DNA from 3 places in the Heyndrickxia sporothermodurans genome. Region 3 is predicted to be linked to each of the others. Evidence: a T-box and tRNA genes for the amino acid it is inferred to sense, from the RefSeq annotation. Region 3 holds a T-box; the other regions hold tRNA genes.
The links. The T-box of region 3 lies ahead of asnS (asparagine--tRNA ligase). A T-box ahead of a tRNA ligase gene usually reads a tRNA of that ligase, here a tRNA-Asn.
Positions count from the first base shown of each region.

Region 1 (10,845 bases), on a different contig from region 3:
TCAAAATATACAAATAGTATTATGGGGCCTTAGCTCAGCTGGGAGAGCGCCTGCTTTGCACGCAGGAGGTCAGCGGTTCGATCCCGCTAGGCTCCACCAAAAAATATTAAATATAACTATATGGCGGCGTAGCTCAGCTGGCTAGAGCGTACGGTTCATACCCGTGAGGTCGTGGGTTCGATCCCCTCCGCCGCTACCATATAGGACCTTTAGCTCAGCTGGTTAGAGCAGACGGCTCATAACCGTCCGGTCGTAGGTTCGAGTCCTACAAGGTCCACCATAGAATTTCGGAGGAATACCCAAGTCTGGCTGAAGGGATCGGTCTTGAAAACCGACAGGCGGGTTACACCGCGCGGGGGTTCGAATCCCTCTTCCTCCGCCATATAAACGTATAATATTGCCGCGGGGTGGAGCAGTCTGGTAGCTCGTCGGGCTCATAACCCGAAGGTCGCAGGTTCAAATCCTGCCTCCGCAATCATTTAAGTAAAATTTATACTTGATTAAAAAAATGGTCCGGTAGTTCAGCTGGTTAGAATGCCTGCCTGTCACGCAGGAGGTCGCGGGTTCGAGTCCCGTCCGGACCGCCATTTTACAACATACATTACATAATTGGCTCGGTAGCTCAGTCGGTAGAGCACGATCGAATAAGCTACAAAGCGACGCTTCAGCGTACCAATCGAGCTGCATCTTGTATAACTTCCCGAGATTGGGACGATGGCGAACTTCATGCTAGATAAGGAAAATAAATTAAAAATGGCTCGGTAGCTCAGTCGGTAGAGCAATGGACTGAAAATCCATGTGTCGGCGGTTCGATTCCGTCCCGAGCCACCATTTAAAGTAACTAAGAAACGTATTTAACAAATATGGCGGCTATGGCGAAGTGGTTAACGCATCGGATTGTGGTTCCGACATGCGTGGGTTCGATTCCCACTAGCCGCCCCATATATTGCGGGTGTAGTTTAGTGGTAAAACTACAGCCTTCCAAGCTGTTGTCGTGGGTTCGATTCCCATCACCCGCTCCATATTTTTTTTATGGGCCTATAGCTCAGCTGGTTAGAGCGCACGCCTGATAAGCGTGAGGTCGATGGTTCGAGTCCATTTAGGCCCATTTTATTCCGCAGTAGCTCAGTGGTAGAGCTATCGGCTGTTAACCGATCGGTCGTAGGTTCGAATCCTACCTGCGGAGCCATTTTATTTTTAAAAGAAATATTGGAGAAGTACTCAAGTGGCTGAAGAGGCGCCCCTGCTAAGGGTGTAGGTCGGGTAACCGGCGCGAGGGTTCAAATCCCTCCTTCTCCGCCAGTAGGCCCGTTGGTCAAGCGGTTAAGACACCGCCCTTTCACGGCGGTAACACGGGTTCGAATCCCGTACGGGTCATAATATATTCGATTTTATAAGTTAGGAGTTTAAAAGATATTTCTTTTAAACTCCTTTTTCTTTTTAAAAAATTTCCTAATCAAAAGATATAGGTCACCAATTCTATATTTAATATTTAACGTATAAAATGGGGAAGATAAGATGTGTTCATTGACTCTATTCTATTAGAGGTGTATCTTAAAGATTGGACATAAAAATTAAAAAAGATTCGTCATTTGCACGGTTGTTTTTAGGGGAGATAATTTTGATGAAAATGGAACAGATGGACATAGTAGATGAATACAAGATTGCTTTAACAAAAGCTAAAAACAAGAACAAAACACTATTATTTAGTTATACTGAACAATTAAATAATATTGACCCCCTATCATTTTATTCATCTGCAAAAGCGATATTTCAAGTAGAACGATTTTTCTGGAAGGTTCCAAATGATGAGATGATTATAGTCGGTTTAGGCAGTGCACATACCTTTCAAACGGAAGTGGGAGAAGGTCGATTTGAGTATATTGAACGAGAATGGAATCAATTCATACATGATGCTCATGTATATAATCCTTTTGATGTTCAAGGAACCGGTCCAGTTATATTTGGCGGTTTCTCATTCGATCCATTAAGTATGAAAGAGTCGGAGTGGACTCCGTTTTACAATGCATTATTTCATTTGCCAAAACTAATGCTTATTATAAATAAACAAGAGGTTTTTCTTACGACTAATATATTATGCCATTCAAATGATAATTTAGATAAACTAAATCATCATCTAAAACTAAAAAGGGAAATTTTTGAAGGCAAAGTTTCTAAGAGTATAGAAAATATCAATATAAAACAAGAACATGAATTGAATCAACAAGCTTGGATAGACTCGGTCGCAGAAGTGGTTGATCTTCTTAAAAAAGAAAAAAAATTAAATAAAGTCGTTATGGCGAGAAAAATGAATATTGAATTTAATGATAAAGTAGCCGCTGAAAAGGTACTAGAGAATTTATGGGAAGAGCAACATGAAAGCTATATTTTTGCGTTAGAGACCGAGAATAGCTGTTTTACAGGTGCATCGCCTGAAAGATTGGTTAAGAAGAATGGGAACACTATTGTATCCGCATGCCTTGCCGGATCAATAAAGCGAGGGAACTCGATAAGTGAGGATGAGGCGTTAGCTGAGGCACTATTTAATGATGAAAAAAATCGCCATGAACATCAGCTCGTCGTGTCAATGATCGCAGAGGTCATTCGTAAATATTGCTTAAATGTTGACATTCCAGAACTACCTTCAGTCATGAAAATGAGAGATATCCAGCATTTGTTTACACCAGTTAACGGAATAATTAAGGATGATCACATTTCTATTTTCCCATTAGTAAAAGATCTTCATCCAACACCTGCTATGGGGGGAGTTCCAACTATTGAAGCTTTACAAATCATTCGCGAAAAGGAAAAAATGGATCGTGGATTCTATGCATCTCCGATTGGTTGGGTCGATTACCGGGGAAATGGAGAGTTCGCTGTAGCTATTCGATCCGGATTAATTAAAGAGAATGAAGCATTTTTGTATGCTGGGTGTGGTGTAGTATCAGACTCAAACCCAGAGGATGAATATTTTGAAACAAAAATTAAATTTCGTCCGATGCTTCGTGCATTAGGAGGAAAAAAATTATGAATCATCAAGAAACACTAACAACATATTTAGCTAGTTTTATTCAGGAATTATCAAATTCAGGTGTTCGGGATGTTGTCATAAGTCCCGGCTCACGCTCAACACCTTTAGCTTTGTTAATTGCTGAGCATCCTACACTAAAATATCATATAAATATTGATGAGCGTTCAGCTGCTTTTTTTGCATTGGGGATTGCCAAACAAACGAGGAAGCCAGTTGCACTGTTATGTACTTCCGGAACTGCAGCTGCTAACTATTATCCTGCAATCGTAGAGGCAAAGCTTTCAAGAATTCCATTAATCGTATTAACAGCTGATCGCCCACATGAATTACGAGATATTGGGGCACCACAAGCAATCGATCAAATTCATTTATATGGAAAGCATGTAAAATGGTTTGTTGAAATGGCACTTCCTGAAATAGGAGAAGAGATGACATATTATGCGAGAACAACAGCTACAAGAGCAATTAGTACGTCTTTACAACAACCGGCAGGACCGGTACATTTAAATTTCCCCATTCGAGAGCCATTACTACCAAGATTGGACCCTTCTCCCTTTGAAGAATTGGAGAATCGACCGGCAATTACAGTAAAGCAAGGTGATACTCTTCTTGAATCGGGGGAAATGAAAAAGATTTCCGAACGACTGCAAAGGATCGAAAAGGGCGTTATTGTATGTGGGGTCATTGATTACCCACAATTTTCAACAGCGGTTTTAGCATTAGCTGATGCATTAGGCTATCCAATTATTGCAGATCCACTTTCACAGCTTCGAAGTGGGTCATTCTCAGAGGAATATATCATTGATAGTTATGATGCAATATTAAAAGAAATTGTTTCGGATGAAATGTTATATCCCGATGTTATTATACGATTTGGCGGCATGCCAGTATCCAAGCCTTTAACGAAATTTATGAAACGTCTAGCTGGAACGGAACAATATATAATTGAAGCAGGAAATAGCTGGCGTGATCCGATCAATGCTGCTACTCAAATGATCTATTGCGATGAAACATTATTTTGTGAGGGATTATTAAAACAATTAGATGAAAAAAGGCATTCAAATTGGTTGGAAATGTGGCAAAATTTGAATCGGATTGCTCGAAATACAATTATTAACGAAATAAGTGATATTACTGAATTAGATGAAGGAAAGCTTGTCTTAGAACTAGTAAAACGATTGCCGCAAAACAGCCATTTATTTGTAGGTAATAGTATGCCAATTCGTGATGTGGATACATTTTTCCATTTTAACCAACAAAATATACGGGTATTAGCGAATCGCGGTGCGAATGGTATTGACGGTGTCGTTTCAAGTGCATTAGGAGCAAGTTTATATGGAGAACCGTTATTTTTATTAATCGGCGATTTATCTTTTTTCCATGATTTAAATGGGTTATTAGCGGCAAAAATGCATCAATTAAATATCACGATTATCGTCATTAATAATAATGGGGGAGGAATTTTTTCTTTCTTGCCACAATCGAATGAACCAAAGCATTTCGAAGCACTTTTTGGTACGCCTACAGATATTGATTTTGAATATGCTGTAAAAATGTATAATGGCAGATACAGCAAAGTGCGTAATTGGGATGAATTTCATCATTCAATGAATGAAGCGATTACATTGAAAGGTTTAAATGTGATAGAAGTTCCTACTAATCGTAATGCGAATGTAGACATTCATCGTAAAATGTGGAAACGAGTTTCTGCGGAAATTGACCAATATGTTCATGGTGAAATGGAATGATGATTGAAGTAAATGATGTAAATTATCATGTGAATATTGTTGGAAAAGGTGAACCAATCGTCATGTTCCATGGTTTTACCGGTGATATGTCTAGTTGGGATGCGATTAATCCATATTTAGAGGAAGAATATCAATTAATACTGATTGATATTCTTGGGCATGGTAAGACAGAGATTCCACTAAATTATGAGCGATATCATATTGAAAAAGTTGCTAAAGATATTAGGGAAATACTCATTCATTTAAAAATAAAAAAGACGAATCTTTTAGGTTATTCAATGGGTGGAAGACTCGCTCTAACATTTACTATTTTATATCCTAACATGGTCAATAAGCTTATTTTAGAAAGTGCCTCTCCGGGTATAGAAACTGAAGAGGGAAGAAAATTACGGCGTGAAAATGATGAAAAATTGGCTAATAAAATCGTGAATGAAGGGGTAGAATCATTTGTTCAATATTGGACAAATATTCCCCTGTTTAAATCCCAAAAAAGACTTGATTATTCAATGCAAGAAAAAGTTAGACAGCAAAGATTACGAAATGATCCAATTGGACTTGCTAATAGTTTAAAAGGGATGGGAACAGGGAGCATGCCTTCATTATGGGGTAGGCTTCATGAACTGGAAATACCAGTGCTTATTTTGTCCGGTAGTTTAGATGAAAAGTATTGTGAGATCGGAAAAAAGATGGAAAATAACCTTTCACAGGCAATGCATTATATTATTGAAGACATCGGACATGCAATTCATGTGGAAGATTCTCAAAAGTTTGGTACAATAATAAAGGAGTTTTTGTCGAATAAATGATTGACTCGACATGAATTTAATTTTTAAAGGGAGGATATTACATGGCTGTAGAATGGCAAACAGAAAGAGAATATGATGAAATTCTTTATGAATCTTATAATGGAATTGCCAAAATAACAATTAATCGTCCACATGTACATAATGCATTTACCCCAAAAACAGTTAACGAAATGATTGATGCATTTTCTCGTGCACGTGATGATTCAAAGATAGGTGTTATTATCTTAACTGGTATGGGTGAGAAAGCTTTTTGCTCTGGAGGAGATCAAAAGGTTCGCGGTCACGGTGGATATGTAGGTGAAGACAATATTCCACGACTAAATGTTCTCGATTTACAAAGATTAATTCGTTTTACCCCAAAACCGGTCATTGCTATGGTAGCAGGTTATGCAATTGGTGGTGGTCATGTATTACATATTGTTTGTGATCTTACAATTGCTGCTGACAACGCTATTTTTGGACAAACTGGCCCTAAAGTAGGCAGCTTTGATGCCGGATATGGCGCAGGCTATTTAGCTCGTATCGTTGGACATAAGAAAGCAAGAGAAATTTGGTACCTATGCCGTCAATACAATGCACAGGAAGCATTAGACATGGGGCTTGTTAATACAGTTGTACCTCTTGAAAAACTTGAGGAAGAAACGATTAAATGGTGTGAAGAAATTCTTGAGAAGAGTTCAACTGCGCTTCGTTTCTTAAAAGCTTCGTTTAATGCTGATACAGATGGTTTAGCTGGCCTTCAGCAATTTGGTGGGGATGCTACATTATTGTATTATACAACCGACGAAGCAAAAGAAGGACGCGATGCATTTAAGGAAAAACGTAAGCCTGATTTCGGAAAATTTCCTCGTTTCCCTTGATTTAAATTGTAAAGTTTAAAAAAGCTTGATGGTATACTCCATCAAGCTTTTTTATAGAAATTCTACAAAAAGGTGATATGTATGAACAATATAATACCAAACTTTTTAAAGCAAAGAGCGTTTTTAACACCGAAACGAAAGGCCCTTCTATTTGACAATAAAGAGTGGAGCTTTTCAGAACTGTATAAAGAAGTTGAAGTATATGCAAAGAAAATTGCATCACTAGGTGTGAAAAGAAAAGATTCAGTTGCGCTTCTTTTGGCGAATCGTCCGCATACAGTAATAATTATTCATGCATTACAGCAATTAGGTATTACCACCGTATTCTTGAATCATCGACTAACCGCAAGTGAAATGGTTTTTCAATTAAAAGATAGTCAAACAGCTTTAGTAATTGGTGAAAAAGATTTAGAAAATAAACTAGCAGAAATCCATGACATATATCCAACTCTAGTAATAAAGACAGTTGAAGAAGTTAAAGAACAAAAGGAAGAAAACTATCCAATTGTTAATGAATATTTAATGGATGATGTATGTTCAATCATGTACACCTCAGGAACGACTGGCAACCCTAAAGGAGTACTTCAAACATACGGGAATCATTGGTGGAGTGCGATAGGCTCAGCCTTAAATCTTGGATTAGGGGAAGATGACGGTTGGCTATGTGCGGTCCCTTTGTTTCATATAAGCGGATTATCCATTTTAATGAGAAGTGTTATTTATGGAATGCCGGTTTATTTATATGAACAATTTAATGAGAAAATCATTAATGAGAGGTTGCAATCAGGCAGTGTAACGATTATGTCAGTAGTAAGTACAATGCTTCATCGATTGCTTGAAGATTTGAAAGAAAATCGTTACCATGAACGTTTCCGCTGCATGCTTTTAGGAGGCGGCCCTGCACCTAAATCATTGCTTGAGGCATGTTTAGAGAAAAATATTCCTGTCTTTCAATCGTACGGTATGACTGAAACTTCCTCTCAAATTGTCACTTTATCTCCCGAAGATAGTTTATTAAAGATTGGTTCAGCGGGTAAACCGTTATTCCCTTCACAGCTAAAAATAATGTTAGATGGAAAACAATTAGCTGCTCATCAACCGGGCGAAATCGTTGTGAAAGGCCCCAATATTACGATTGGATATTTAAATCGAATGGAAGCCAATCGTGAACATTTTAAAAACGGCTGGTTTTTCACGGGTGATATAGGTTATGTAGATGAAGAGGGGTATTTATTTGTTCTTGATCGACGTTCAGATTTAATTATTTCTGGTGGGGAGAATATTTATCCTGCTGAAATTGAAGATGTATTGTTATCACATCCAAACGTTGTGGAAGCGGGTATAACAGGTATCGACCATTCACTATGGGGCCAGGTTCCAATTGGGTTTGTTGTTTGTAAACAATTCATTGAGGAAGCTGAATTAATTACGTATTGTCAAAAAAGACTTGCTAAATATAAAATTCCGAGCAAAATTTATTTTGTCAATGAACTGCCTAGAAATGCATCGAATAAACTACTCCGTCGAAAATTAATAGAGTTAATTCCAAAAGGATGATCATATGCGAATTCACGAAGTAAATATTTTCATTATTAAAATGCCTTTAAAACAGCCGTTTACTACAGCATTAGAAACGGTCAACGAACGAGAAGGAATCATTTTGGAAGTAATTGATGAACAAGGGGAAAAAGGCTATGGAGAAGTTGTCGCATTTTCCACGCCATGGTACACAGAAGAAACGGTTAAAACTTGTTATCACATGTTAAAGGATCTTTTAATCCCATTAGTTTTGGATAAACAAATAAATCATCCAAATGATCTCCAAATGATTTTTAACCATATTAGAGGAAACCATATGGCAAAGGCGGGGCTTGAAACAGCTATATGGGACTTATATTCAAAACTTGTATCAAAACCGCTTTGGACAGTGGTTAATGGTGTTCGAGATGAAGTGCTTGCTGGAGTAGTTGTTGGAACAGCTAATATAAATGATGCGATTGAACAAATACACGTTTATTTAGAAGATGGATATGAACGAGTTAAAGTAAAAATTAAACCTGGGAAAGATTATCAGCTTATTAAAGAAATTCGCACATATTTCCCTGATCTCGCTTTAATGGCAGATGCTAATTCTTCTTACACATTAAATGATATAGATGTATTAAAATCGCTTGACGAGTTTAATTTGTTAATGATTGAGCAGCCATTAGCCGTTGATGATATTGTTGAACATTCGATTTTACAAAAAGAATTGAAAACTCCAATTTGCCTTGATGAAAGTATCATTACTTATCATGATGCCGAAAGTGCAATTCGGCTTAATAGTTGCGGTGTCATTAATATTAAAATTGGCCGTGTTGGCGGTTTACACAATGCAATTGCTATACATGATTTATGTCAAAAAAACAATATTCAAGTCTGGTGCGGAGGAATGATTGAGTTTGGAGTGTCCAGAGCACATAATATAGCTCTTTCTACAAAAGAGGGTTTTACCATTCCAGGAGATCTTTCTGCATCCAATCGCTTTTGGGAAGAGGATATCATATATCCTCAAGTAGAAGTAGCTAATGGAAAAGTAAAAGTTCCGAATCAGCCAGGAATTGGTTTTGATATAAATTTTAATCGGCTTCATCAAGTGACTACCTATCACGAAAATATAAACTGCAAGCACTAAAGTAGTACTTGCAGTTTTATATTACCAGTTACCTTCAGGTTTAAATGTTTTGCAATCAGTTTCTTCTGTATTTTTTGCTTGATCCCCTTTATGGCTAACTACGTATATTTCATCTGCAGAACAGCGATTTCCCTTTGCCCAATAATGACAATTATTCACTTCACATAATACATCTTTTGCCATTGTACCTCACCCCTTAAAAGGTTTTTATGATACAAAATTAGTTTCTGTATTAGTGGGAAGATCTATGATTGGAAAGTAACGCCATTGATTACTAATCATTTCGGGGATGTTTCTTTTTTTCAGGAACAGGATCAAAACCGCCCGGATGTAAGGGGTGGCATTTAAGTATTCTTTTAATGGTTAAAAAACCCCCATGAAATGCACCAAATCGTTTTACCGCCTCGAGTCCATATTGAGAACATGTCGGGTAAAAGCGACATGTTGGCGGCTTAAGTGGGGATATAACAATTTGATAAAATCGAATTATTTTAATAAAAATAAATTTTATCATAAGAAGTAGGACATCCTTGTAAAAAAATTATTTGTACAATTGAGGAAATAATTAAGAATCGCTCTTTTTGTTTATTTCATCATTATTTGTTTTGATATTAGGATTATTTTCAATAGGATCTATTGTATGCTTGTACGAATACGCTTTTGAAGTTGTTAGAGCGGATGCGAGAATAATCACGATAATAATTAAAATCGATACAATCATAATGAATGTGTACAATGGATTAAACCTCCTAATTAAATATCTAACCTATATTTTAGCATGTAAATTCATTTTTTGTGAAAGATATAACTATATGTTTAAACAAATTTGTGAAAGGGTATATACATTTTAGGAGGAGATACATATGGAAAAACAATTACAAGAAGTCCAAGAGGTATTAAATAAACAAGTAGCAAACTGGACAGTACTTTATACAAAGCTCCATCATTTTCATTGGTATGTAAAAGGTCATCATTTCTTTTCACTTCATGAAAAATTAGAGGAGTTATACAATAAAGCAGACTCCGTTATTGATGAATTCGCTGAAAGGTTACTTGCTATTAATGGCAAACCAGTATCCACGTTGAAAGGTTCATTGGAATTATCGAGTATAAAAGAAGCCGAAACCATTCCGGCAGCTGATGAAATGGTGAAAGAAGTTGTAAATGATTTTACCATCCTTATTGGTGAATTGAAGGAAGGAATTGCTTTAGCTAATGATGCAAAAGATGAAGTGACAGGAGATATGTTTATTTCGCTTCAAGGCGAATTAGAAAAACATGTTTGGATGTTAAAAGCATATTTAGGATAAAAAATAGAGGAAACTGTTATGGTGAACAGTTTCCTTCTTTAATGCAAAAATTTCGATTTCGTATGGTGGGTTACATCGGTAGTATGACCGGCAAATTTGTTTTTAAGGCTTTCAATTAAATAGAGACTAATAAAGTATTGGAATTCCTCGTCATTCATGTCTTCAACTATTTTCATTAAATCATTTCGATCCGATTCTTCAAGTACTGCATATGCAATGATATCAATATCCTCGTCGTCTCCAGTCAAACGATTTTGATAAAATTCAAATAGCTCATCGACAAGTCTCACACTAATCATCCTTTTTTCATGACTTAAGAATATTTTTGCTTAATTTGTGGGAAACGATACATATAGAATAAATTTATCTTTACGTGAGGAGTGCAGGAATGGATCAGCAAAAAAACACCTATTATA
Region 1 covers NZ_NAZB01000008.1:495-11,339, forward strand. The annotation lists tRNA gene B5V89_RS01725 (tRNA-Ala) at 24-99, shown strand; tRNA gene B5V89_RS01730 (tRNA-Met) at 123-199, shown strand; tRNA gene B5V89_RS01735 (tRNA-Ile) at 204-280, shown strand; tRNA gene B5V89_RS01740 (tRNA-Ser) at 290-382, shown strand; tRNA gene B5V89_RS01745 (tRNA-Met) at 402-475, shown strand; tRNA gene B5V89_RS01750 (tRNA-Asp) at 511-587, shown strand; tRNA gene B5V89_RS01755 (tRNA-Phe) at 756-831, shown strand; tRNA gene B5V89_RS01760 (tRNA-His) at 867-942, shown strand; tRNA gene B5V89_RS01765 (tRNA-Gly) at 949-1,022, shown strand; tRNA gene B5V89_RS01770 (tRNA-Ile) at 1,035-1,108, shown strand; tRNA gene B5V89_RS01775 (tRNA-Asn) at 1,115-1,189, shown strand; tRNA gene B5V89_RS01780 (tRNA-Ser) at 1,212-1,302, shown strand; tRNA gene B5V89_RS01785 (tRNA-Glu) at 1,306-1,377, shown strand; gene B5V89_RS01790 (isochorismate synthase) at 1,625-3,031, shown strand; gene menD (2-succinyl-5-enolpyruvyl-6-hydroxy-3-cyclohexene-1-carboxylic-acid synthase) at 3,028-4,779, shown strand; gene menH (2-succinyl-6-hydroxy-2,4-cyclohexadiene-1-carboxylate synthase) at 4,779-5,585, shown strand; gene menB (1,4-dihydroxy-2-naphthoyl-CoA synthase) at 5,627-6,445, shown strand; gene B5V89_RS01810 (o-succinylbenzoate--CoA ligase) at 6,527-8,002, shown strand; gene menC (o-succinylbenzoate synthase) at 8,007-9,119, shown strand; gene B5V89_RS01820 (DUF1540 domain-containing protein) at 9,141-9,302, opposite strand; gene yidD (membrane protein insertion efficiency factor YidD) at 9,394-9,633, opposite strand; gene ytzI (YtzI protein) at 9,685-9,855, opposite strand; gene B5V89_RS01835 (Dps family protein) at 9,983-10,429, shown strand; gene B5V89_RS01840 (DUF6154 family protein) at 10,468-10,728, opposite strand; gene B5V89_RS01845 (hydrolase) at 10,818-10,845, shown strand, end outside.
Region 1: it encodes a tRNA-Asn, which carries the amino acid that the T-box ahead of asnS (asparagine--tRNA ligase) is inferred to sense. The anticodon was not compared.

Region 2 (8,225 bases), on a different contig from region 3:
TGACGTTTCGTTTTGTTCAGTTTTCAAAGATCAATCATTACTTCCTTTTAAGAAGCAACTTTTTAACTATATCATTTTAAAAGTTTAATGTCAACAACTTTTCGAGTTTGTTTCAACTTTCATAGAAGCGACTTTTAAATCTTATCATCTTTATAAAATGATGTCAATACTTTTTTTGGAGCGGGTGATGGGAATCGAACCCACGACAACAGCTTGGAAGGCTGTAGTTTTACCACTAAACTACACCCGCATATTATAATTGTTTTAATGGCGCGCCCGATAGGAGTCGAACCCATAACCTTCTGATCCGTAGTCAGACACTCTATCCAATTGAGCTACGGGCGCATTTTTTTAAAAAAGCAATTTACTTTTCTGAAAGACTTTGGTGCGGCCGAGAGGACTTGAACCTCCACGGTGTTGCCACCACTAGGCCCTCAACCTAGCGCGTCTGCCATTCCGCCACGACCGCATCTTAAAAAGTGACATACAATATAATAACAAACTACTAGATAAAAATCAATAAGTTTTTTGGTGCGGGTGAAGGGAGTCGAACCCCCACGCCCTGCGGCGCCAGATCCTAAGTCTGGTGCGTCTGCCAATTCCGCCACACCCGCGCAAATTTAATGGTGAGCCATGAAGGACTCGAACCTTCGACCCTCTGATTAAAAGTCAGATGCTCTACCGACTGAGCTAATGGCTCTACATGAATATAAATATGAAGTTTTATTTAATCTGAACTAGGTTAAGCATCTACGACGTCCCAATCTCAGAAAGATCATTCAAGTTGCAGCTCGATTGGTACGCTGAAGCTTCCCTTCGAAGTTTAGTCGTTCGTGCTCTACCGACTGAGCTAATGGCTCGAATAAAAAAATAAAAAAATGGCTGGGCTAGCTGGATTCGAACCAACGAATGACGGAGTCAAAGTCCGTTGCCTTACCACTTGGCTATAGCCCAATATCATTTTTTAAAATGGCGGTCCGGACGGGACTCGAACCCGCGACCTCCTGCGTGACAGGCAGGCATTCTAACCAGCTGAACTACCGGACCAAAACTATTATTTATAACAATGACCCGTACGGGATTCGAACCCGTGTTACCGCCGTGAAAGGGCGGTGTCTTAACCGCTTGACCAACGGGCCACAAAATTAATTAACTGGCGGAGAAGGAGGGATTTGAACCCTCGCGCCGCTTACGCGACCTACACCCTTAGCAGGGGCGCCTCTTCAGCCACTTGAGTACTTCCCCTATATGGCTCCGCAGGTAGGATTCGAACCTACGACCGATCGGTTAACAGCCGATAGCTCTACCACTGAGCTACTGCGGAATAACATGTCATCTTATCGACTCTTAAAATTATAATTACGATTACACATTAAGTCAACCCATTTTAAAAAGTTTTTTCAAAAACTTATCATACACTTATTTCATCTCCAATTTCCCCCTGCATTTGCCACAAACAAAACGATCAACATCCACTTTCCTTCTACGTGTAAAAATAGTCTTACACCCTTTACAGACATATTTATATATTACTTTGGACTTTTTCCTTTGTACACTCTGCAATGGTGAACAGAATCTTGGGGCTTGTACTTCTTTAAGTAATTTTTTGAAATCATTGTCGCGATGTTGGTAGCCTTTTCCTTCAAGATGAAGATGATAATGACATAACTCATGTTTGATGATTCCAATCAATTCTTTTTCACCAAATTCAACATAATATTTATAGTTTATCTCAATATTATGGTTTTTTAGCAAATATCGCCCACCAGTCGTACGCAGCCTTGAATTAAATAAAGCAACATGTTTAAAAGGTTTTCCAAAGAACCTTAAAGATATTCGTTCAACTAGTTCTTGAAGCTCTTGATCATTCATCTTTCGTTCCCCTTTTTCCATTTTGCGTGAACATGACAAACTATTATAGCATATTGTAGATAATACTAAAGGAGGACTTTTGCCTATGCCAACTTGGTTTCAAAATCAAATGCGAAAAGCTTTTTCAGAAAAAAATCGATATCAAATTAAGCTTCTCAATCAATGTTGGTTTTTTTATCAACAAAAAATTTTATAACCCAATTATATGACAACTGTATAAATAATTGGCGTGTATGTATACACGCCAACGTTTACAACGCTACTAGCTTTGTAGCATTGTTAATGATAATCTTCCCTTTTGAGTATCCACTTTTTCTACCCAAACAGTGACAATATCCCCTAATGAAACTACATCCAAGGGATGTTTCACAAATTTATTACTAAGTTTAGAAATATGAACAAGTCCATCCTCTTTTACTCCGACATCGACAAATGCACCAAAATCTACTACATTTCTTACGGTTCCTTGCATTTCCATTCCTACTTTTAAATCTTCTAATTTTAAAATTTCCTTTTTCAGTAGTGGTTTTGGTAATTCATCGCGAAGGTCGCGCCCCGGACGATTTAATGCATCTATAATATCCTTTAATGTTAACTCACCAATATTTAATTGCTCTGATAATTCACTTAAAGAATAAGAACTTATCGCTTCTTTTAATTTTTCCGTTCCAATATCGCTAGGTGAACAATTTATTTTTTCCAGCAATGTTTTGACGGCTTGATAATTCTCAGGATGTATAGGAGTTTTGTCTAACGGATCATCTCCATCAATGATTCTCAAAAAACCAATACTTTGCTCATATGTTTTCGAGCCCAAACGTGGAATTCCTTTTAACTCTTTTCTGTTGTTAATCTTTCCAGTCTCATTTCTATACTTCACTATATTATTTGCAACTGCTTTACTTAATCCGGAAACATATTGCAATAGTGAGGGGGAGGCAGTATTTACATTTACGCCTACTTGGTTTACAGCTGTTTCCACAACAAATGTAAGTGATTCATTTAGTTTCTTTTGGGAGACATCATGTTGATATTGACCCACACCAACAGATTTTGGATCAATTTTCACTAACTCTGCTAATGGGTCTTGTAGTCTTCTAGCAATTGATACTGCGCTTCTTTCTTCTACTTGAAGGTCAGGGAACTCTTCACGTGCCAAATCAGATGCGGAATATACACTTGCCCCGGCTTCGTTAACAATAATATAAGAAATATCATCATTTATTTCTTTTAGAATTTCAGCGACAAATTGTTCTGTTTCTTGGGAAGCTGTTCCATTCCCTATTGCAATTACTTCTATTTTAAATTCTTTAATAATATCAATTATTTTCTTTCTTGCTTCTTCCGGTTTTGCTTTTGGTGGGTGTGGATAGATAACACCGATAAATAAAACTTTACCCGTTTCATCTACTACTGCGAGCTTGCATCCTGTTCGATATGCCGGATCAACACCGAGTACCTTTCTCCCTTTTAATGGGGGCTGTAATAATAGATTTCTAAGATTTTCGGAAAAAATATGAATCGATTGATCTTCAGCTTTTTCCGTCAATTCGTTACGAATCTCCCGTTCAATGGAAGGTTGAATTAGTCGTTTATAGCCGTCTTCAATTGCTTCTTTTACATATGGTGTGACACTAGACTGTTCATTCTTGATCACTTTTCGGAATAGTTGACTAATTATCTTTTCCTGATCCGGTTGAATGTTGACCCGCAGAACATCTTCTTTTTCCCCTCTGTTTAATGCAAGCACACGATGTGGGACAATCTTTCGTACTGGTTCTTCGTACTGGTAATACATTTCAAACACTTTTTTATCGTCTTTATCTTCTTTTTTTAATGTTGATGTAACGATCCCCGTTTTAAATGTCTCTTTCCGTATCCAATCACGAGTAGTTGCATCATCGGAGATCCACTCCGCAATAATATCCTTTGCCCCCATGATTGCATCTTCAATTGTATGTATTTCTTTTTCCTCGGATACATAATGTGCTGCTTCTTCATTAATATTTTTATCTGATGGATATGTCATCATCCATGTTGCCAACGGTTCCAACCCTTTTTCCTTAGCAATCGTCGCTTTTGTCCTTCTTTTTTGTTTATAAGGTCGATATAGATCTTCCACCATTTGAAGCTTATCGGCATTTAAAATCTTATTTTTTAATTCATCACTTAACTTTCCTTGTTCATCAATTAAACGAATAACTTCTTCTTTGCGTTGTTCTAGATTTTGGATATAGTTCCATCGGTCCATAATTGCTCGAATCTGAACCTCGTCTAATGCGCCTGTCATTTCTTTTCGGTAACGAGCGATAAACGGAACGGTATTACCTTCTTCTAGTAATGCAATGACATTTGAAATTTGTTTGTTCGAAAAAGATAGCTCTTTTGATAAACGTTGCTGCAGTTGGATCTTTTTTTCAACCGTTTGTTCCAAATCAAACACCTACTTCTTTAAAATTCACTAACAATCCTGCTAAACATATATTATCATTTCTTTATAAAAAGGAAAAAGCTTGCGATTAACGCAAGCTTCCAATAATGAACGTAGAATCATCCTCTTTGGAGAACTGTTTATTTTTTATTTCATTGGCGATTATTTTAACAGATTGGCAACTTTTTATTAACGTTTTTGTGTTATTAACTGCGAAACCATCCGTGTGAAAAAGAAATTTTGAATTTGGTTCATATAAAAAACGTTGTGTACGAATGTTTTGCGGACGCCCGGATAAGAAACCTCTTATTGGTAAAGGATATATCGTTTTGCCAGTTGGGGTATATAAATAAAAGCGGATATTTCCCACACAACTATATTCGAATTCACGAGTTGAAAAGTTCACCTTTAAAACAGCAACTGCCGCACCACGTTTTTGTGCGAGCACTTCATTGCAACGTTTCATTAATGTTTCTACATCATCAGTCATATTGTCTTTAACTACTTCTACAACAGCTGATGACGCTTCATAAGCATAACGACCACTGCCCAATCCATCCGCTAAGACACATAAAAAGTATTCCTCGGTAGCGGTAAAATAGTAACTATCTCCACAATAAGGTTTTCCTTCTTTAGCTGATTGGTAAGCATAAATTTCTACCAGCTCTTGCTGCAAATGTTTCATACCGATGAACTCTTCCTATCTCGTGATTCTTCGTTAATCGCATCACGTAATTTCTTAATCGCCTTCCTCTGAATCCGGGAAACATGCATTTGAGAAATTCCTAGTTTGTCTCCCGTCTCCTTTTGACTTAAATTATCTAGATAAGTTAATTGAATAATTTTTCGTTCTCGTTCATTTAAAACATGTAATACTTTATCAAGAACCATACGTTGATTTACTTTTTCAAAACCTGTATCTTCTTGACCTACTATATCTAAAAGCGTAACAGTACTTCCATCTGAATCAGCTTCAATGGAATGATCGACAGATAGGGCGTGGTAACTTTTCCCCATTTCCATCGCTTCCAAAACTTCTTCTTCGGATACATCCAACTTTGCAGCAATTTCATCAATTCGGGGAGAGCGCTGCAATAAGACCGTTAGTTCTTCTGAAGTTGTTTTTATTTTCGGACCTAGTTCCTTAATACGGCGCGGGACGTGCACACTCCAAGTTTTGTCACGTAAGAATCGCTTAATTTCTCCGATAATTGTTGGAATAGCAAAGGCTTCGAAGCTTTTCCCATATGAAGCATCATAACGCCTTATAGCCCCAAGTAATCCAAGTATACCAACCTGGAGAATGTCTTCTTGATATGATTTACCTTTAGAATATTTCCATGAAATGGACTCCACTAATTTTTTGTAATGCATCACAAGTTCATTCTGTGCGTCCATATCCCCGCTTTCTTGAAATGTCTTTATTAGTCTATTGATTTTTTCTTTTCCATATTGACTAGGTTGAGACAATTCGGGCATCGGTCTCCACCTGCTCTCCTTCAAGGTATTTGGTCATTAAGACCGTTACCCCTTTCTTATAATGAAACCTAACTTCATCCATAAGACTTTCGATTAGGTAAAGCCCCAGGCCTCCTTCACGCATAAACTCAACTTTTTCATTCTCATCGTACGGACCAGTTTCTGATTTTGTCTTTTCAACATCGAAGCTTCTGCCTTGATCAGCAACCATTACATCTAAACGATTAGGAAAGACGGTGAACCCGACAAATATTTCTCCCGCTGCATCTTCCTTATACGCGTGTTGAATTGCATTTGTAATAGCCTCGCTAGTTGCTATTTTTAAATCTTCTATCATTTCATATCCAAAACCCATACGGCTTGCAATTCCAGAAAGGGTTAATCTTATGACACCAATATATTCTGGCTTTGCGGGAATCTTCATCTCGATGTTATCGAATGCCTCCACCATTATACTCCACCTTCTACCTCGGTATAAATTTCCATAATATTAGTTAAACCTGTAATATCGAATAACCTTTTTAATCTTTCAGATAAACCACTTAAATATAGTTTTCCGTTATTTGCGCGGATGCTTTTGAACAGACCAACAAAAACACCTAAGCCTGTACTATCCATATAAGAAACATCCGATAAATCAATCGACATCCATATTTCTTCCTTTTCACCATAAGGAACAAGTGATTCCCTTAATTTTGGTGCGGTGTATGCATCAATTTCTCCATTAATTTTTACTAGAACATGATTTTCACTTTCTTGTATATCAATTGATATGTTCATAACGTCCACCTCATTAAACGTTTATTCTTTTTCTTCTTTACCCCGATTATAATAAGGCTAAACCTTTTTAAATTATTCTTTTTAAAATAATTAAAGTGAAATCATCTCGAAGTTGAAAAGCCTGAAGTCTTTCTAACTCTTTATACACATTCGTTACAATTTCTTGTGCTGGTAGATGGATATATTTTCCAATTAAATGCGTCAAAGTGTTTCGTTCGATAAATCCCTCATTTGTGCGACACTCGGTGACCCCATCTGAAAGTAAAATAATGAGATCGTTTTTTTGAATAAATTTTTTATATTGTCGGTATTTAGTATTCTTTTCTATTCCAAGCAATAATCCTTTTGCATATAAGTCCGTGAATTCACGTCTGTTTGAGTCATAATAAAATCCCGGTTCATGCCCCGCAGACGAATAGGATAGATAATGATTCAATGGATTATACAATCCATAAAACATTGTAATGAACATATTTGGGTCCACATTTTGTTCAACAACCCTATTTAAGCTTTCTAGAATAATATTGGGTTCGCCATTCCCTTGTAAACTGTCCATCGCATACTTAATCATGGACATACATAATGCAGCAGGGATTCCTTTCCCTATCACATCTGCAATAGCAACACCAATGCATCCATTTTCATCCGTTACAAAATGAAAATAGTCCCCACTCATATGTTTAGCAGGTACACTAATAGCCCCTATATCCAAGAAATCCGTTTGTGGAATTTTTGTCCCTAATAAGGTCTTTTGCATGCTTGCAGCTATTTCTATTTCCGTTTTTAACTCTTGTTGTTGACTTCTTAAGCTTTGATGCTCTCTGTAAGCTAATCCATATCCCATCATTAATTCAAGAAGAACATCAAAGGACCTAAGAATACTGCTCGGTACGCTCGGTTCAATTTCATGCATTATTGTGCGATGCCAATTAATAATTTCTTCAGGAGATATACGGTATTCAATCGATTTTCGGCTAAGCTGTTGAGCATGATATAACACTTGTTCATTTTGATTTTCTAAATAACTTTTTATAATCTCTTTATATTTTTGTTCAAGTACTGTTTTAGAGTCCATAAATTACTCCTTTCTAGCGGAGCCATTTGATCGCTATAATAGTCGTACCCTTGTTTGGTGTTGAGTCTATATCAAATTCGTCCATAAGGCGTTTGACCCCGGGCAAACCAGCACCTAATCCACCTGACGTAGAGAAACCATCCTCCATTACTTTCCGAATATCATTGATTCCAGGCCCTTCATCTTTTGCAATGATTTTCAAACCGATTTTTCCATCTTTAATTTCCTTTTCAATACAAATTTGTCCTTGACCGGCATAAAGAAATATATTTCTTGCCAATTCACTAATCGCTGTTGTAATTCTTGCTTGATCAACTATTCCAAAGTGTAACTCTTTAGCTACGTTTCGACCTAATTGTCGAACCGCAACGATGTCCCACTCATTTAATATCTCTACGCAGGATTGGAGCTCCATAAAGTTAATCCCCCAGTTCCTGTTGTAATTTCTCTAAACCATTATCTAGGTCTATTGCAGTTAGAACATCATCCAACCTAATCCCCAGTTCAATCAAGGTGATTGCGACGGCTGGCTGAATCCCAGTTATAACAACTTTTGCCCCCATAAGTTTTGACATACTTATGACATCT
Region 2 covers NZ_NAZB01000023.1:204,599-212,823, reverse strand. The annotation lists tRNA gene B5V89_RS12280 (tRNA-Gly) at 177-250, opposite strand; tRNA gene B5V89_RS12275 (tRNA-Arg) at 269-345, opposite strand; tRNA gene B5V89_RS12270 (tRNA-Leu) at 384-469, opposite strand; tRNA gene B5V89_RS12265 (tRNA-Leu) at 530-614, opposite strand; tRNA gene B5V89_RS12260 (tRNA-Lys) at 625-700, opposite strand; tRNA gene B5V89_RS12255 (tRNA-Gln) at 880-954, opposite strand; tRNA gene B5V89_RS12250 (tRNA-Asp) at 971-1,047, opposite strand; tRNA gene B5V89_RS12245 (tRNA-Glu) at 1,068-1,139, opposite strand; tRNA gene B5V89_RS12240 (tRNA-Ser) at 1,155-1,245, opposite strand; tRNA gene B5V89_RS12235 (tRNA-Asn) at 1,250-1,324, opposite strand; gene B5V89_RS12230 (SprT family protein) at 1,420-1,872, opposite strand; gene cmpA (cortex morphogenetic protein CmpA) at 1,958-2,068, shown strand; gene B5V89_RS12220 (Tex family protein) at 2,135-4,306, opposite strand; gene B5V89_RS12215 (PP2C family serine/threonine-protein phosphatase) at 4,392-4,988, opposite strand; gene sigB (RNA polymerase sigma factor SigB) at 4,985-5,782, opposite strand; gene rsbW (anti-sigma B factor RsbW) at 5,760-6,233, opposite strand; gene B5V89_RS12200 (anti-sigma factor antagonist) at 6,233-6,562, opposite strand; gene B5V89_RS12195 (PP2C family protein-serine/threonine phosphatase) at 6,630-7,637, opposite strand; gene B5V89_RS12190 (anti-sigma regulatory factor) at 7,651-8,052, opposite strand; gene B5V89_RS12185 (STAS domain-containing protein) at 8,057-8,225, opposite strand, start outside.
Region 2: it encodes a tRNA-Asn, which carries the amino acid that the T-box ahead of asnS (asparagine--tRNA ligase) is inferred to sense. The anticodon was not compared.

Region 3 (10,845 bases):
TTCCTTTCAAGTAGATGAAGCTAAATATAAAGATCCACACAACATCTAAGAAATGCCAGTAAAGTGAAAAGATAAATGATTTATTAGCTGTTTCAGGATTCAATCCATCTTTTCTTACCTGTAAAATAATGAACAGTCCCCAGAATAATCCAAAGGTAACATGGGCCCCATGCGTTCCTAATGTAGTTAGAAGAATCGCCGTAAAAGCACTTGTTTGCAATCCAGCACCTACATGAACATAGTGAATAAACTCATAAATTTCAAATCCTAAAAATCCTAAACCAAGGAGAAGGGTAATGGCAAAGAAAGCGAGCATCGCCTTCTTGTTACCGATTCGCATCGCATGAATGCCTAAACCAATTACAAAGCTACTTGTTAAAAGTAAAATGGTTTCAATTAAAACAGGTGTAATTTCAAAAATTTCTGCACCACTTGGTCCATTCCCTGTTCGATTATATAAAGTAAAGTATGATGCGAACAGGGTAGCAAATAACATGACTTCTGCGCCTAAGAAAATCCAAAAACCAAGGATCTTCAAACGATTTTCTTCTGTTTGATATTCAAGAGGGAGCGATGGATTTATTTTCATATTGCTTTACCTCCCAATCTATTTTCCGTTTCTGTTATTTCCTCCACCTCAATATAATGGCCATGATCTTTTTCAAAAGAGCGGAAAGCCATACATGCAAAGATACCGATTGTGGTTAGAATTAATGGAATCCAAATACTAAATACGAAGGTAAAGCCCCAGACGAAGAAAATACTCGCCATGATAAAAGGAACTCCACTTGAATTTGGCATATGAATTTTTTCGTATTTTCCTTTAAATAATGGTTCACCATTTTTCTTTGAATCCCAAAAAGCTTCTTTAGACTTAACTTGCGGTGAAATCGCGAAATTATAGTCTGGAACTGGTGTGTGAGTTGCCCATTCTAATGAACGTGCATTCCACGGATCAGAACCAATATCTCTAGATGCATATCGCGTACTATAATAAATGTTATACACAATCAAGATAAAACCTGCAGCTAGGCCCAGCGCACCGATGAATGAAATCATATTCAATGGTCCGAACCCAGTCGATGCAGAATAGGTGTACATTCGTCGCGCCTGCCCATCTAATCCGCTGAAAAACATTGGCATAAAAGCCACAAGTGTGCTAACACCAATGATCCATGCCGACCATTTTCCGATTCTTTCATTCAGCATGAAGCCAAACATTTTAGGCCAATAGTAAGTGAGGCCTGCTAACATCGCAAATACAACACCAGGAATAATCACCATGTGGAAATGTGCCACTAAGAACATCGTATTATGATATTGATAGTCAGCCGCAGACATTCCTAGCATGACCCCGGTAACCCCACCGATTGTAAAGAGTGGGATGAAAAGTAGGGCATAAAGCATTGGTGTGGTGATTTCAATTTTTCCTTTCCACAGTGTAAACAGCCAGTTGAATATTTTTACCCCTGTCGGAACAGCGATGGCCATTGTTGTAATGGAAAATATACTATTCGCTAATGCTCCTTGCCCCATTGTAAAGAAGTGGTGAGCCCAAACAAGGAACGACATGAGCGAGATAATGACCATTGACGCCACCATCGATTTATAACCATAAAGATTACGGCGAGAAAAGGTTGAGATTACTTCACTATAAATTCCAAAGGCAGGCAAGATTAATATATACACCTCTGGATGTCCCCAAACCCAAAACAGGTTTGCCCAAAGCATATCCATTCCACCATTTGTTGTAGTGAAGAAATTGGTGGCAAAAAGCCGGTCCATCGTCCCCATAAGGAGTAAAACCGTTAGAACTGGGAACGCAAAGACAATTATCGCGTTTGTAATTAAGCTTGCCCATGTGAACATTGGCATTCTCATTAAGGTCATACCAGTTGTTCTCATTTTAAGAATCGTGGTTATAAAATTGATTCCTGTCATTAACGTACCGAGACCTGCAATTTGAATCGCGATCATATAGTAATTCGAGCCGACCGACTCACTGAACTCATTACCGGCTAATGGGAAGTATGAAGTCCATCCCGCATCAGGTGAACCACCGATAACAAAGGATATATTAAAGAGCATCGCACCCATAAAGAATAACCAAAAGCTTAAAGCATTTAAACGTGGGAACGCTACATCGCGTGCGCCAATTTGCAATGGTACGACGAAGTTCATTAAAGCCATAATGAAAGGCATCGCCATAAAAATGATCATAACAATTCCGTGTGTCGTGAAAATTTCATTATAATGCTGTGCATCGAGCAACTTATTATCAGGAACGGCAAGCTGTGCGCGCATCATAATGGCATCTACTCCACCACGGAATAGCATAAGTAAAGCAGATATTAAATACATAATCCCAATTCGTTTATGATCGACAGTCGTTAACCATTCGCGCCATAAATAGCCCCATTTTTTCAAATAGGTTAGTCCGACTAGAATCGCCAGTAAGGTAAGTCCAATCAAAACCATGGAAGCATAGATGGCAATACTCGGGTTTGGGATAGCAAATCTATCGAAAAAGTCCATTTTGTTCAGACTCCTTTCAAAATAGTAGTCTTGAAAATATTAATGATCGTGCGATGATTCTTCATTGGAATCATGGTTTTCATCATTCTCTTCTTTCGTGCTCGAATGATTATGTCCTGCGTGTTCGCCTTCTGGAGCAGGCGCAAATTCTAAATGGGTACCAGTGTAAGTGGATTGTCCAACATGACCTGGTTCCAATAATTGATTAAATTTCTTTTCAGTTAAAGGCTTAGCTGTTTCTTTTACTTCTTGAACCCATTCCTGAAATTTTGCTTCAGACATTGCTTTTACATTAAATGTATTTTCCGCAAAACCTTTACCGCTAAAATTAGCATTACGTCCCATGAGTTCACCTGGAACATCTGCGGCCAAGTGTAATTTTGTTATCATATCTGACATGGCATATTTTTGTCCTCCAAGCTGAGGAATCCAGAAACTTGTAATTGGGCCATATGAATATAATCTAAACTCAATTGGTCTATTTGTTGGAATATATAAATAATTGACTGTTTCAATTTCCTCTTCCGGATAACTAAAATGCCATTTCCAATTGGATGAAGCTGCATATATGACAAGAGGTTCCTGATTTTCATAACCTTTTGGCGTTGCTTCTACCTTATAGTTGGATATCACCGACATGATTGAAAGCGTAGTGACAATGATCACTGGAATACCTACACAAATCGCCTCAACCAATGGATGCCCTTCTACATAAGGTGGTTCATAATCCTTGCTTTGCTTTGAAGCACGGTATTTGATTAACATATAAATGAGTAATCCGAAAACCGTAATAACAATAAATGACATAATTAGAATAGAAGCGATAATATCATTCGCCTGTGTCTCTGCCTGCGGACCTTTCGGATCAAGGACCATTAATGGTTCGCAGCCTGATAGTACAATCATGAGTACGGAAACCATTGGTAAGGTTAACCATTTCATTCTCATAAATGAAACTCCTTTCTAATGATGGATATAGGTACCTATGAATCCTAATATTTACTGGTAAACCAATTTGACACCATCTTAATATGTTTTATTAATAAAAACAGCATATTGTGATGTACTTCATAAAATGTTCATTTATAAAAGGACATAATTGTCACGAATTATTCAAGATGATTGAAAGTTGAAAGCTGTGATGTATACAATCATTGGAATTTTTGAGTAGAATAAGGTATCCTAGTTGGTTTGATGTAATAAAGGATTTCCCGAAGTTCAGATATTGTTAAATTAACGACTTTGTCTATTGCTCAATCCTGTTTATCAATTACAGCTTATATTGATCCGCATACGTTAAAATGTTTGACCAATAAAGCTTTCGGTATATATCTTAGGGGGCAACTAGACAAAGGATTATGTTTTGTGATAGATTATTACAATAATAAGTCATTTTTAAAATTACATATTTTTAAATCGATGAAAAGGAAAGTAGTTTTTGCTATATTCGATAGCGAGCCGGGGACGGTGGAAGCCTGGTGATGAAGCATGAATGAAGAACACCTTTGAGTTCTAACCGAAAGGGATAACTTAAGTAGGCTTAGACGTTACCAGCACGTTATGGACTGGATAAGCAATAGTCGCTTTAAAGTTGGTCATATTATGACAATTTGGGTGGTACCGCGGAAGTTAGCCTTTCGTCCCTTTTTTATGGGATAGAAGGCTTTTTTATTGTGAAAAATTACCATATGGAGGCTAATTATGATAAAGACCGTAGTAAAAGATTTATACAGAAATCAAGAAAAATTTAACGAACAAACTGTGCAAATTTCGGGTTGGATTCGAACTCTTCGCGACTCTAAAACCATTGGTTTTATGGAATTAAACGACGGAACATTCTTTAAGAGTGTACAAGTCGTTTTTGAAGATACCCTCGATAACTTCAAAGAAATCACGAAGTTACCTATTAGCTCTTCCGTTTTAGTAGAAGGTGAATTTGTTCCAACTCCTGAAATGAAACAGCCATTTGAAATTAAAGCGACAAAAATTGTTGTTGAAGGATTATCGGATCCAGCTTATCCTTTGCAAAAAAAGAGACATTCTCTTGAATATTTAAGAACAATCGCTCATTTACGTCCGAGAGCCAATACCTTCTCCGCCGTTTTCAGAGTACGATCCCTTGCATCGTACGCCATTCATAAATTCTTTCAAGAAAAAGGATTTGTCTATGTGCATACACCTATTATTACCGGAAGCGATACAGAAGGCGCGGGGGAGATGTTCCGTGTAACATCAATGGATTTGAACCAGCTTCCAAAAAACGAGGACGGAAAAGTGGACGAAAGTGCTGATTTCTTCGGCAAAGAATCCAACTTAACCGTTAGCGGTCAATTAAATGCGGAAACTTTTGCTCTTGCTTTCCGTAATGTGTATACCTTTGGTCCAACATTTAGAGCAGAAAATTCTAATACGGCACGACATGCCGCAGAATTCTGGATGATCGAGCCGGAAGTGGCTTTTGCAGAATTACCGGATATCATGGACCTCGGAGAAGAAATGGTTAAGTATGTAATTAATTACGTTTTTGAAGAAGCACCTGAAGAAATGGCCTTCTTTAATAGCTTTATTGATAAGACGCTAATTGAAAGATTGAAAAATGCTTTAGAATCCGATTTTGGAAGGGTTACTTATACTGAAGCTGTTGATATATTAAAGAACTCTGGTAAGAAATTTGACTACCCTGTTGAATGGGGAACGGATTTGCAAACGGAACATGAACGTTATCTAAGCGAGGAAATTTATAAGCGTCCGGTCTTCGTAACCGACTATCCGAAAGAAATTAAGGCATTTTATATGAGAGCAAATGATGACGGTAAGACAGTAGCTGCAACTGACCTATTGGTTCCTGGTATTGGCGAGTTAATCGGGGGAAGCCAACGGGAGGAAAGAGAAGAGGTCCTTGCAAATAAAATTAAAGAACTTGGTATGTCTGAAGAAGATTACTGGTGGTATCTTGAGCTTAGAAAATACGGTGGTACAAAGCATTCAGGCTATGGAATTGGGTTTGAACGACTTGTCATGTATTTAACCGGAATGAAGAACATCCGCGATGTCATCCCATTCCCTCGTACACCAGGAAATGCAGACTTTTAATTAAATATGTGAAAAAAATGTACAATAGGATGCTGCGGCATCCTATTGTTTCTTATGAAGCACTTTTCACTCTACAAAATAATAATATTTTCTAATAGTGAACTTAATGTATTGTTAATTTAATATTTTGGCGGTCTGAGTATTCCGATAAAATAAACCTTGTAAAAATGACTAGTTACTGTTAATATAATACTAGTTGATAAAATTTAATTGTTTTTTAAACGAAAAATATCACATCTAAAACACAAAAATTAAATACCATTAACTTTATTGGAGGAGCCTGTCACCAAGGGATACGTATGTCCCTTAGTGACAGGCTTTTTTATATTTTTTAGAAATAATCAATAGATAAAAGGGGAGGACTTTGCTTAATGATTATTGGTTTATCCATCATCTTGCTGCTTGTACTGCTACTGCCATTTACACATGTGGTGGAAAAAAATTTAGAAGTATTCTTATTTATTATGGGGGTTCTGTCAGTTCTAGTTAGTCAAGCATTAGATTGGCATCTTGTGAAAGAGGCGTTGGTCCATCCGATTAATATTACACTAGCTGTTCTTGTTGCAGGTTTATTGTTTCGATGGTTCCAGGGGCCGATTGAAAAAGGAATTTTAGGGATCAGTAAAGCGATGCCATATCGATTGTTTATTGCCTTATTTGTGATCATCCTTGGATTAATTTCCAGTGTCATCACTGCCATTATTGCTGCAATTATTCTTGTAGCGGTTGTAAGTGTATTAAAGATTGATCGACAATCAGAAATTCGCTTAGTAGTTTTGGCTTGTTTTGCAATTGGAATGGGGGCTGTCCTTACTCCAATTGGAGAACCACTTTCAACAATTGTTGTAAGTAAACTGGATGAAAGCTTCTTTTATTTGCTGAAATCAATTGGCGTATATGTCATCCCGGGTGTTGCAGCTTTTGGCGTTTTGGCCGCATTCATGGTTAAGTCACGTGAAGAGTCTGCTGCGATTTTGGCACAAAATGAGGTAGCATCAGCTGCCGAAGCGAATGCATTGAATGATATTGAAAAAACGATATCTTCGCAAAAAGAATCTTATGCCGAAATTATTATTCGCAGCTTAAAAATATATTTGTTTGTCATGGCTTTAACATTGTTAGGAGCGGGATTTCAACCTTTTATCGAAAAATATCTATTAGACTTGCATCCATTCATCATGTACTGGATTAACATTATTTCTGCGATTTTAGATAATGCAACACTGGCTGCCGCAGAGGTAAGTCCGGCGATGAGTCCATCAACAATTCAGGCATTATTATTAGGTTTGATCATTAGTGGTGGAATGCTGATCCCAGGGAACATTCCGAATATCATTTCGGCTGGAAAGCTTAAAATTACGAGTCTACAATATGCACGTTTTGCTATACCTGTGGGATTCTTTGCGATGATTATTTATTTTGTTGTTATTCTTCTTGTAGTTTAATTAAAATGGCAAGTAAAAAAATTATAGATTATAAGTTAGTTGAACGCTGATATCTTCAGCGTTCTTTTTTATCTCTTAAGTAAACCTATATTTTTTAGCAAAAATAATAAAGTTATTGTAATATATCTAAATATTCATTACAATATTATTAAATATAAACTAATATTATAAGTATTCTTACAATATTCTATAGAGGATTGTAGGTTTACATACAACAGGGGGGACACACAATGAATCTAGTGAAAAAATGGAATCAAATTAGTTTAGTTAAGCAAATAATCGTAGGTTTAATTATTGGGATTATATTAGCCATCACCCTCCCGAGTATAGCGAAGCCTTTTGTTATTCTAGGCTCTTTATTTGTAGGGGCTCTAAAAGCGATTGCACCAATATTGGTCTTATTCTTGGTCATGTCAGCCATCGCACAACATAAGAGTGGACAAAAGACGAATATGAAATCGATTATCGTTCTCTATCTTTTAGGAACTTTTCTAGCAGGACTTACTGCCGTTATAGTAAGTTTTATTTTTCCAGTAAGCTTGAAACTAGCTACTGGGAATGCAGAGTTGACAGCCCCAGGTGGTGTTGTGGATGTTTTGAAAACTTTACTTCTGAATATTGTCGATAATCCAGTTAAGGCAATATATAATGCGAACTATATTGGTATATTATCGTGGGCAATCCTACTTGGAGTAGCATTAAAAAATGCCCCTGCTACAACGAAAACAATGATTTCCAATGTATCTGATGCCGTTTCAAAAATTGTTACATGGGTAATAAAATTTGCGCCATTTGGAATTATGGGGTTAGTAATTGAATCAATTACTGCAAATGGACTAGAATCATTGCTTGGTTACGGAAAATTACTTGCTGTATTAATCGGGTGCATGATTTTCGTAGCGCTAGTTGTTAATCCAATCATCGTTTACGTATGTATTCGTCAAAACCCATATCCACTCGTGTTAACTTGCATCAAGGAAAGTGGGATTACAGCATTTTTTACACGCAGTTCCGCAGCAAACATTCCAGTGAATATGAAATTATGCGATAAACTAGGTTTAGACAAGGATACTTATTCCGTTTCGATTCCGCTAGGCGCAACGATCAATATGGCAGGTGCAGCAGTAACAATTTCTGTGTTAACACTTGCTGCAGTTCATACGTTAAACATCCAAGTCGACATCCCAACAGCTATTATTCTTAGTGTTCTATCTGCTGTTTGTGCTTGTGGAGCATCAGGGGTAGCTGGTGGTTCTTTACTTTTAATTCCACTAGCATGCAGTCTTTTCGGAATCCCGAATGATGTAGCTATGACGGTTGTTGGTGTAGGCTTTATTGTTGGGGTATTACAAGATTCTTGTGAAACAGCACTTAACTCTTCAACAGATGTTCTTTTCACAGCTTCAGCTGAAATGAGGAAGAACCGGTTAGAAGGTAATGAAATGAACGTTCAAAAGGTATCATAAAAGACAAACCTCTAACGGGTTTTCTTTTAAGGTGCAAAACAGTAAAGAACAATGCAAATAGGGTGCGAAATCGAAGGGATTTTTCTCACCCTATTTTTTTGCTGTATCAATGTTTTGAACGAATTAGCATATAGAATCGCACAATAAATCACATAGCAAATAACAATTTGCGAATAGATCTTCTCTATCTAAAAATTGAATTGCTAAAATAGATGCAATTACCATGGTATATTGTCATTCTCCTGCCAATGAATCAGATTATCTGACAAGTTATTTGATTTTGGTTGTTATAACTGAATGTTGATTTATCTATGTTTGATAATAAGCGGAGAAATTCCGTTTAAATTGGAAAATACCCATATTTCCTTAAAAATAAGGGAAGCTTTTCCGACTATATTATACAATTCTTTGGATTTTGACTTATTTAGGGATGTTAACCTGAATACCTCCGTCTATTTCTGCTTTTTAAGCCTTCTCTTTATACATTAACCGGAAATTCTCCGTCTATGCATTCTCATACCCATTCCATCTTTCCTCCAATTATCGTAATTCTATTCGAGTTACATTAATAACTTATTTTCTTTAAGATCTCCAGTGTTTTCACGTCTTAGAAAGCAGGATACTGGATTATTCTTTTGATAGTTTATTGGACAATTAGTTATATCAGAGGGAAGAGTAAAGATAAAAAGAATGTTGGAAAATGAGACCTCAATATTGGAGGATTTGTTAGTATCCTTCATTATTGAGGTCTTTCTACGTTTTAGGTTTTCAGACTTAATAGATATATTTATTTAGTCATTATCCAGATCTTTATCAAAAAAGGAAGGTTTCCGTATTTCTTTGATACCTAACTGATCCTTTATTTCTGATAAGTCTTTTAAAATAGTATGCGTATTTATCCACGCAGCAATTGAAGCGAAAACAGCTAAAGCCAAAATAAGTATGATTACTACATTTACAACCAAACGAATCACCTCATATCATCGATTATTTAATTTTACCACAATATGTATAAAGGCTATTAAAATAATGAGTAAATTTGATAACTCCAGCCACTTGTTTTGATTATTTCCCTTGCGAAATGAATGAAAATTCAGTCAATAATCAAATTGATCAATAAGAAATCTATCAAATTCGTCCTCATTTACCCTTCGACAAGAGCTAAATAATATTTCTCTTCACCATTGTATTCAGCAATTAAAATGTCTCCACGCTCTTTTGCGGAATAAATTTTCGCACCTATTGGTAATTTGTTTGCCATCCCATTCTTAAATGACTTAGGGGAACCATTTGTAAATAATGCGTCTATTTCGCCAAGTTGCTCTTTCTTAGAAAGTTTTAATTCGCTTACCCAGTCATATCAGTTTTATAAATCAAATCTTCCCATTGGAAAATGTCCGCATACATAGAACGGTGTTCAAATTAATTGTTGTTAAATTTTCTTCCTATAAACTCTTTTCCCTCAATAACAAACAACGACGCTGTCATTTTAAAATCTAGTGTTGTTCAATTATTGGTCCGATTGCTGAACAAAATAAAAAAACACACACTTGCTATTTTTTATTGTAGTTTATAAATAAAATTCTGATTCTATAGAATTTGTTCTGTTGATGTGCAAAATAACACATAAAATAAGTGTGAATTAGCGACGGGTTAGTTCCATTAAAATATTCAACCCTTCCTTTAATTCCTCTAATGATGCATAAGCATAGGAAAGGCGAATGTGATGTAAATCGCTTGTATCGTAAATGTAACCGGGATTGATAAGTACATTTTTCTTGAGTAAATTCAGAAATAATGCCTTATTCACAATAGGTTCATTGAATCGAAGCCATATATAGAAACCTCCCTCAGACTTTTCCCACGTTGCGATGTGCTGAAATTGCTGTTCTAAAATTTCTTCTACAAAAGTAGCCCTTAATTTCAATTGTTCGCGGAGTTGGAGAATATGCGATTCATATAATCCAGTCGCGATCCAGTGTGCAACAATTTCTTGGGAAAAAGCACTTGAACCGTAATCTGTTTGCATTTTAATATCTGCTAACCGTTGGATAACCGGCTCAGGAGCTACTATCCATCCTATACGTAATCCAGGACTTAGCGTTTTCGAAACACTCCCTACATACAATACTTGCCCCGATTGATCGAATGACTTTAGTGCAGGAGAAGATGATTCGAATAACAGTTCATGATACACATCATCTTCAATAATCGGGATTTGTAGTTGCTTACACGTACTGTATAGGGCTTTCCTTTCCTCTATTGTCCAATTGCGACCTGTCGGATTATGTAGCGTTGGCACGCAG
Region 3 covers NZ_NAZB01000059.1:3,545-14,389, forward strand. The annotation lists gene qoxC (cytochrome aa3 quinol oxidase subunit III) at 1-589, opposite strand, end outside; gene qoxB (cytochrome aa3 quinol oxidase subunit I) at 586-2,535, opposite strand; gene qoxA (cytochrome aa3 quinol oxidase subunit II) at 2,575-3,483, opposite strand; T-box leader at 3,946-4,183, shown strand; gene asnS (asparagine--tRNA ligase) at 4,237-5,628, shown strand; gene B5V89_RS17735 (DUF1646 family protein) at 6,000-7,073, shown strand; gene sstT (serine/threonine transporter SstT) at 7,304-8,539, shown strand; gene B5V89_RS20245 (hypothetical protein) at 9,331-9,504, opposite strand; gene B5V89_RS17750 (aminotransferase-like domain-containing protein) at 10,182-10,845, opposite strand, start outside.